2 regions of the Mesorhizobium cantuariense genome follow, and region 1 is predicted to be linked to the other one. Evidence: predicted binding sites of a transcription regulator. Region 1 holds the regulator's gene; the other holds the start of a gene.
The links. Region 1 encodes LexA, which represses DNA repair genes until DNA is damaged. Its sites were predicted from a motif close to TGTTCNNNNTGTGTTCNG; they were not measured.
Positions count from the first base shown of each region.

Region 2: the regulator LexA is predicted to act here: its motif matches at 2,823-2,840, upstream of uvrA (excinuclease ABC subunit UvrA).

Region 1 is NZ_JBHRVD010000001.1:3,309,196-3,313,621, reverse strand. Features, by position in the region: gene ACFOJ9_RS15915 (ComEC/Rec2 family competence protein) at 1-2,171, shown strand, start outside; gene lexA (transcriptional repressor LexA) at 2,165-2,902, opposite strand; gene kynU (kynureninase) at 3,350-4,426, opposite strand, start outside.
Region 2 is NZ_JBHRVD010000001.1:3,422,428-3,426,853, reverse strand. Features, by position in the region: gene uvrA (excinuclease ABC subunit UvrA) at 1-2,673, opposite strand, end outside; gene ACFOJ9_RS16555 (hypothetical protein) at 3,393-3,692, opposite strand; gene ACFOJ9_RS16550 (ATP-dependent Clp protease proteolytic subunit) at 3,782-4,387, opposite strand; gene ACFOJ9_RS16545 (SRPBCC family protein) at 4,416-4,426, opposite strand, start outside.

The DNA.
Region 1 (4,426 bases):
TTCCTGTCTGCCTGGCGAGCGGAGCGATCGGCTATTTTTCGCTGACGGCAGAGCCCGACTTTGCGAAACCGGTCGCGTTCGTCGCCCTCGCGGCGCTCTGTGCGCTGGTCTCGCGTTCCTGGCCGAAAACCCATCTGTGCTTCATGGCCGCGCTTTTGTGCGCGCTCGGGCTGCTCGCCGCAAAGGTCGAGACGTGGCGCGCGGGCACGCAGATGCTGGGCTCGGAAATCTCGACGCAAGTCACCGGCCGCGTCGTCTCGCTCGACCGGATGGAGAGCGGTCGTATCCGGCTGACCATCGACGTGACGTCGACCGCTCGGCCGAAATTGCGCTATGCGCCGAAGCGGGTGCGGCTTTCGGCACGCAAGATCCCGGACGGCATGACCGCCGGCTCCCTCATCACCGGCTACGTCAAGCTGTTGCCGCCGACCGGGCCGGTGCGGCCGGACAGCTACGACTTCTCCTTCGACAGCTATTTCGCCGGCATCGGCGGCAGCGGGTTCTTTCTCGGCAATCCAAAACTTGCCGTCACCGATGACGACGACATGCCGCTGTCGGCCCACCTTTCCTCAAGGATAGAAAAAGCCCGTGAAGGCATTGCCGACCACATCAGGGGCAGCGTCGGCGGCGCCGAAGGCGAGATCGCCGCGGCGCTGATCGTCGGCGTGCGCGCCGGCATTCCCGATGAAATCAATGAAACGATGCGGCGTACCGGCATCTACCACATCATCTCCATTTCCGGACTGCACATGGCGCTGGTCGCCGGCACCATCATGGGGTTGCTGCGCGGTGCCTTCGCCTTGTTTCCGGACTTTTCCGCGCGTCGTCCGGTCAAGAAATATGCCGCCGCAGTGGCATTGTTCTCGATCGCCGCCTATCTCATCATCTCCGGCGTCGTCGTTGCCGCCGAGCGCAGCTTCATCATGCTGGCGGTGATGCTGATTGCCGTGCTGTTCGATCGGGCAGCACTCACCATGCGCAATCTGGCGATTTCGGCGATCGCCGTCATTATGGTGTCGCCGCACGAGGTGGTCGGCCCGAGTTTCCAGATGTCGTTCGCCGCGACCGCAGCACTTGTCGGTGCCTATGCCGGCTGGTCGGATCATCGCGCGGGGAAAACGAGACCGCCGCCGCCAAAGCGATCCTTGCCAAGTTTCCTGACACGAAAGTTCATGCTGGCGGCGGGCGGCCTTGCCGTGACCTCCATCATCGCCGGCAGCGCCACAGCGCTGTTTGCCATCTGGCATTTTCAGCGTGTGTCGCCGCTCAGCCTGTTCGCCAATCTGGCAGTCATGCCGATCGTGACAGTGGTCATGTTTCTAGGCGTTGCCAGCGCGCTGCTGATGCCGTTCGGATTGGACTGGCCAGCCCTCTACCTGATGGGCAAGGGCCTGACGGTGATGATCGCCATATCGGGTTGGATATCCGAGCGTTCGCCTGTCGATGGGGTTGGGCTGATTTCGCAGCAGTCTGTCCTGCTGGTGACCATTGCCCTGGTCATCGCGACGATGGCGACGACATGGCTGCGGCTCGCAGCCCTTCCCTTCGCGCTTGCCGGCCTGCTGACCGTCTCGGATACGCGCGCGCCGGATGTGCTGATCTCGGAGGACGCACGGCTGGTTGCGTTGCCGATTGGTGGCGGCGAACTCGCGGTCAGCCGGGCAAGGCCGAACGAATTCACCGTCGACAACTGGAAACGTGCGCTGACATCCGAAACCGTTGTCGTGCCGGAGGTGTTTGACAAGGGCGACGGACAATTCGAGATCGCGGATGCCACAGAACTGCCGCCGGGATCGCCGTTCTATTGCACTTCAGGCGTTTGTCTGGCCAAGCATCCGTCCGGTGCCATCATTGCTTATGTCGAAGACCGCAAGGACACTTGGAAAGCCTGCGGCTTCGCCGAGTTGATCGTTATCAATGACGCCACCGCCTATGACGCCTGTCACAACCCGCTGGTTCTCGTCATCACCAAGCGGCAACTGGCTCGCAAAGGCAGTGCGGCCGTCTTCTTCGATCGCCAATCGGCAACCACACCGGCGACGGCCAGCTTCGCGGTGGATAGGCCATATCGACCCTGGCACGCGCAGCGCAAATTCTCACGCGAGGCGAGGGGACTGCCGCCCTTCAAGAGGCCCGAGAAGCCAGTGGTCAGCCCGCAACTGCCTCAGTAGCGGCGGATCAGGCCGACGAGCTTGCCCTGCACCTTAACCCTGTCCGGTCCGAAAATACGCGTTTCATAGGCCGGGTTGGCGGCTTCAAGGGCAATCGAGGCACCCTTGCGGCGGAACCGCTTCAGCGTCGCTTCCTCTTCATCCACCAGCGCCACGATGATTTCGCCGGGGCTCGCCGTATCGGCGTTGCGGATGATGACGGTGTCGCCGTCGAAGATGCCGGCGTCGATCATCGAGTCGCCCTTGACCTCCAGGGCATAGTGCTCGCCGCCCATGATCATGTCCGGCGGCACCGAGATCGAATGTGTCTGATGCTGGATGGCATCGATCGGCACACCGGCGGCGATGCGGCCCATCACGGGGATCGACACGGCGGAGACCACGTCGTCGTCATTGCCGGCCGAAGGCATCCGCGAAGACGCCGGCTTGATCTGCCGGCCAAGGCCGCCTTGACCAAGACTGCCCTGGATGACGCTGGGAGAGAACTTTCTTGCCGCGTTGAGGCCGGGCGCAATCGAGTCCGGCAGCCGCAACACTTCCAGCGCGCGTGCCCGATTGGGCAGCCGGCGAATGAAGCCGCGTTCCTCCAGCGCCGTGATCAGCCGATGAATCCCGGATTTGGAGGCAAGGTCGAGCGCCTCCTTCATCTCGTCGAAGGATGGCGGAATGCCGCTTTCCTTCAGGCGTTCATGGATGAACATCAGCAGTTCGTGTTGCTTGCGCGTCAGCATAGCGGCCCCCAGGGTACCTGAAACCAGAATCAGAAAACAAACCCAGAACAAACACTATCTGTTCCAGTTGTGTTCTGCAACTGTTTAAAGTTTAATGAATTTATTAAGGGGGTCGAAATTATTCGGCGGTTGCCAGCGGGCCGCCATCACGATTGCGCGCCGCCATAATGCGCTTGCCGGCATTGAAATTATTATGGTTAATGGGCTGTGGCCCATCCTCGGCCCTAGGGTTGGCATCAGCCGCCGGTGGACCCGCGACCGGGGGCATTTTCAGCTTTCCGGGCGTTCGTTTACCGTGAACGAAACGAAGCCAAAATGCCAACCTTGGTTAGCTATTGCAGCCAGCGCGGCACCCGGCGGGGAACGCATTTGTGAGCTGGAAATTCGTCCCTCGGACATCCGACCAGGAGGTGAGGCCGGCGACAACGGATCGTCGAGACGGCTGCGTCAGGTAACGGCCTCCTTGACGGCGAAACGCTGATCCTGCCATGCACCCGTGCGCAGAATGTCTTCCAGCGCCTCAACCGCCAGCCACACATCCCTGTAGCCGACATAGAGCGGCGTAAAGCCGAAACGGATGGTCGACGGCGCGCGGAAGTCACCGATCACCCCGCGCTCGATCAGCGCCCGCATGATTTGATAGCCATGATCGTGAAGGAACGACACCTGGCTGCCGCGTTTGGTCGCGTCGCGAGTGCTTTCCAGCGTGAGACCATAGGCGCCGCACTTTGCTTCGACGAGTTGGATGAACAGTTCGGTCAGCGCGACGCTCTTTTTTCGCAAGGCCGCCATGTCGACGTCGTTCCAGATGGCAAGCGCACCTTTGAGCGCCCGCATCGACAGGACCGGCTGCGTGCCGCACAGAAAGCGGCGGATGCCGGTGCCGGCCACATACCCCCGTTCGAAGGCAAAGGGCCGCGCATGGCCCCACCAGCCGCTGAGTGGCTGGCTGATCTCGCCGTGGTGACGCTGCGCGGCATAGATGAAGGCAGGCGCACCCGGACCGCCGTTAAGATACTTGTAGGTGCAGCCGATGGCGAAATCGGCATCTGCTTGGTCGAGTTCGACCGGCAGAGCGCCGGCGGTGTGGCAGAGATCCCAGACGATCAGCGCTCCGGCCGCATGAGCCTTGCGCGTCAGCGCCGCCATGTCGCGCAGTTCACCCGATTTGTAGTTGACGTGGTTGACCAGCACCACCGCGACGCTTTCGTCGATCAGCTCTTCGATGGTTGGCGCGTCGACGCCCGCGAGGCGCAGCAGGACGCCGTCTCGGGTCGAGGCCACGCCTTCGGCGATGTACAGGTCAGTGGGAAAACTGTCACCCTCGGCGACGATGGCCAACCGGCCTGGCCGCATCTCCAGCGCAGCATGCAACACCTTGTAGATGTTGGTCGACGTCGTATCGCAGACGACGGTCTGGCCGGCCGCGGCTCCAATCAGGCGTCCGAGTTGATCGCCGAGTTCGATCGGCATCTCGAACCATCCGGCCGTATTCCAGGCCCGGATGAGATCCTGGGCCCATTC
Region 2 (4,426 bases), 110 kb from region 1:
TTTGACGACATCGTGGAAATGCAGGCCGGTGGTCGGCTCGTCGAGGATGTAGAGCGTCTTGCCGGTCGCCTTGCGCGATAGTTCCTTGGCCAGCTTGATGCGCTGCGCCTCGCCGCCGGACAGCGTCGTCGCCTGCTGGCCGATGTGGATGTAGCCGAGGCCGACCTGCTTCAGCGTTTCGAGCTTGTCGCGCACGCCGGGCACGGCGGCGAAGAAGTCGACGCCTTCCTCGACCGTCATGTCGAGCACGTCGGCGATCGACTTGCCCTTGAACACGACGTCGAGCGTCTCTCTGTTATAGCGCTTGCCGTGGCAAACGTCGCAGGTGACGTAGACGTCGGGCAGGAAGTGCATCTCGATCTTGATGACGCCGTCGCCCTGGCAGGCCTCACAGCGGCCGCCCTTGACGTTGAACGAGAAGCGTCCCGGCTGATAGCCGCGCGCCTTGGCTTCGGGGAGGCCGGCGAACCAGTCGCGTATCGGCGTGAAGGCGCCGGTATAGGTGGCGGGGTTGCTTCGCGGGGTCCGTCCAATCGGCGACTGGTCGATGTCGATGACCTTGTCGAGGAATTCGAGGCCCTCGATGCGGTCGTGGTCGGCCGGATGTTCGCGCGAGCCCATGATGCGGCGCGAGGCCGCCTTGAACAGCGTCTCGATCAGGAAGGTCGACTTGCCGCCGCCCGACACGCCGGTCACGGCGGTGAAGGTGCCGAGCGGGATTTCGGCAGTGACGTTCTTCAGATTGTTGCCGCGTGCGCCGACGATCTTCAGGCGGCGGTTCTTCTTCGCCTCACGCCTGGCGCCGGGCGTCGCCACTTCAAGCGCGCCCGACAGGTATTTGCCGGTGATCGAATTGGGATTGGCCATGACCTGCTGCGGCGTGCCCTGGGCGATGATCTCGCCGCCATGGATGCCGGCAGCCGGGCCCATGTCGACGACATAGTCGGCATGCAGGATGGCGTCCTCGTCATGTTCGACGACGATCACCGTGTTGCCGATGTCGCGCAGATGCTTCAGCGTATCGAGCAGGCGCGCATTGTCGCGCTGGTGCAGGCCGATCGATGGCTCATCCAGCACATAGAGCACGCCGGTGAGGCCGGAGCCGATCTGCGACGCCAGACGGATGCGCTGGCTCTCGCCACCCGACAGCGTGCCGGAATTGCGCGACAGGGTCAGATAGTCGAGCCCGACATCGTTGAGGAAGCGCAGCCGCTCACGGATTTCCTTCAAGACGCGCACCGCGATCTCGTTCTGCTTGTCGTTGAGTGACGCCGGCAGGTCGGTGAACCACTGGTCGGCCTTGCGGATGGAAAGCTCGGTGACTTCGCCGATGTGCCTGCCGGCGATTTTCACCGCCAGCGACTCAGGCTTCAGCCGATAGCCCTTGCAGACCGGGCAAGGCGTGGCCGACATGAAGCGCTCGATTTCCTCGCGCATCCAGGCGGATTCGGTCTCTTTCCAGCGCCGCTCGAGATTGGGGATGACGCCTTCGAAGGTTTTCGTCGTCTTGTAGGAGCGTAGGCCGTCATCGTACTGGAAGGTGATCTCGCGCTCGCCGGTGCCGCGCAGGATGGCTTCCTTTGCCTCTTCGGTCAGATCCTTGAACTTGTCGCCGAGCTTGAAGCCAAAGGCTTTGCCCAGCGCTTCCAGCGTCTGCGCGTAATAGGGCGAGGTCGACTTGGCCCACGGGCTGACGGCGCCGTCGCGCAGCGAGATGTTTTCGTCGGGCACGATCAGATTGCCGTCGATGGCGCGCTGGCTGCCGAGCCCGTCACAGGTCGGGCAGGCACCGAACGGGTTGTTGAACGAGAACAGCCGCGGTTCGATTTCCGGAATGGTGAAGCCGGAGACCGGGCAAGCAAATTTTTCCGAGAACAGGATGCGCTCATGCGTCTCGTTCTTCGACTTGTTGACCGAATCCTCGCCGGTCTGGCTGGAATCGAGCGGCTTGTCGGCGAATTCGGCGACCGCCAGCCCTTCGGCCAGCTTCAGCGCGGTTTCGATGGAGTCGGCAAGCCGCGTTGCCAGATCGCCGCGCACGACGATACGGTCGACGACGACGTCGAGGTCATGCTTGTACTTCTTGTCGAGCGCCGGCACGTCGGCGATCTCATAGAAGACGCCGTCGACCTTGACGCGCTGAAAGCCCTTCTTCTGCAGTTCCAGCAGTTCCTTGCGGTACTCGCCTTTGCGGCCGCGCACCATCGGCGCCAGGATGAACAGGCGCGTGCCTTCCTCGACTGCCAGCACGCGGTCGACCATCTGCGAAACCGTCTGGCTCTCGATCGGCAGGCCGGTGGCCGGCGAATAGGGGATGCCGACGCGCGCGAACAGAAGCCGCATGTAGTCGTAGATTTCGGTGACGGTGCCGACGGTCGAACGCGGGTTCTTCGAGGTCGTCTTCTGCTCGATCGAGATGGCAGGCGACAGGCCGTCGATCTGGTCGACATCAGGCTTCTGCATCATTTCGAGGAATTGCCGGGCATAGGCCGACAGGCTTTCGACATAGCGGCGCTGGCCTTCGGCGTAGATGGTGTCGAAGGCGAGCGACGATTTGCCGGAACCCGACAGGCCGGTCATGACAATCAGGCTGTCACGCGGCAGGTCGAGATCGACATTCTTCAGATTGTGTTCGCGCGCCCCGCGAATGGAAAGATATTTATGGTCGGCCATCGCCGGTCGCCGCCTCAGAATCTGGAATTTCCTGGAATGGCGGGTTTTCCCGGCCATCCCCTATGTAGGTAGTTTTGCCGCCACGTCGAGAGACGCCACAATTCCCGACAAAAGCGTTTAAGCGTCTTTCGCGTGAACGGGCAAGCGGAAAGAACAAAGGCCGAACACGCTCCTGACAAAGCTGTGCAAAAACTGACTTGCACGTAACCTCCCAGCGATCACATTTTTCGGTAACCGGCTATTGATGGTTGACGCCACGGACTCAGGGGCGCAGTCTCCAGCAGTCAACGAAGCCGGCCGTCTTTCGATGGTCTCGCCGCGCAGAGGCGGCCTGCGAGACGCCGCAGGCATTCGCGATTTGTGCTTCGAATTGACAACAATCGCAACGGACAGAGGAGCGGAGCTATGACGCCACCGGATCGTCCCCTAGGGTTCCAGTTGTCACTGGAGCCGCGGCAGGCATAAGTGCCAGGGTTTAGCGTTTGCGCCACCCGACAAACCGTGACCTGCCATATCCCGTAAAAATTAGAGACTGCTAGTCGGATCGTCGGCTGAATGCCGCGGTGCATCCGAAATCAAACGCCGGCAGTACACTCCCGGTAAAATTGGATTTGAGATCCAAAAAGGCCCCGTCCGTTCGCGCAAAGCACGGCGGGGCCATTTTTATGTGCGGATTGTCTTGTTGGCGATAGGCGCAGCACGCCGGCACATACGCACTATCAGTGGCGCGGCAGACCGATTGAGCCGGCGCCGACATCGACGGTGATGCTGCCGGAAATCCTGACGTCCGTATCGCCGATCTTGAACTGACCGTTGCCGTTGCTGGGAAACGCGTCATCGGGTTCGGGCTTGGGAGCCGGCTTGGCGATGCGATAGTCGCCGGTCACGCCGGGCAGGGTGCCTTTCTGCGCCGGCGAACTGTCCTCGGCAAAAGCCGCTCCGCTCACGAGGCCGGCAAAAGCGAGCACCACAACGGCGATGATGCGGTGCAATGGTCTGGGCGGATGAGTGTCGGTCATCTCAGGACTATAGTGACGTGCCGGCGACGGGACCAGACCAGCATCGTCAAATCTTCGGCAACCGGCAGGAGCCGGATAGGCCCCTGTCTTTACGCCGCCTTTTTGCGCGTGTCGAAAACGTGGTCGACGATGCCCCAGGCCTGGGCCTCTCGGGCCGTCATGAAGTGATCGCGATCCAGCGTGCGCTCGACCTCTTCATAGGTACGGCCGCAATGCTGCGCGTAGAGCTCAGCCATGTGCCGTTTCGTCCGGCCGATGCGCTCGGCATGGCGCTGGATGTCGGAGGCCTGGCCCTGGAACCCGCCCAGCGGTTGGTGCAGCAGGATGGTGGCGTTCGGCAGCGAGATCCGACGTCCCGGTGTGCCTGCCATCAGCAGGAACGAGCCCATCGAGGCGGCAAAGCCCATGCACACGGTCGACACCGGGCAGCTGATATATTGCATCGTGTCGTAGATGGCGAAACCGCTGGTCACCACGCCGCCCGGCGAGTTGATGTAGAGCGAGATCTCCTTGTCGGGATTGTCCGATTCCAGCGACAGCAACTGCGCGCAGACCAGCGCCGAGATGTCGTCGTTGATCTCGCCGTTGATGAAGACGATGCGCTCGCGCAGCAGCCGTGAGAAGATGTCGAAGGCACGTTCGCCGCGGCTCGATTGCTCGATCACCATCGGCACCAGACTGGCAAGGCCGCTCATTGTATGTCTCCGTTGCTGTGTATGTCGCTCAGGCTGCAA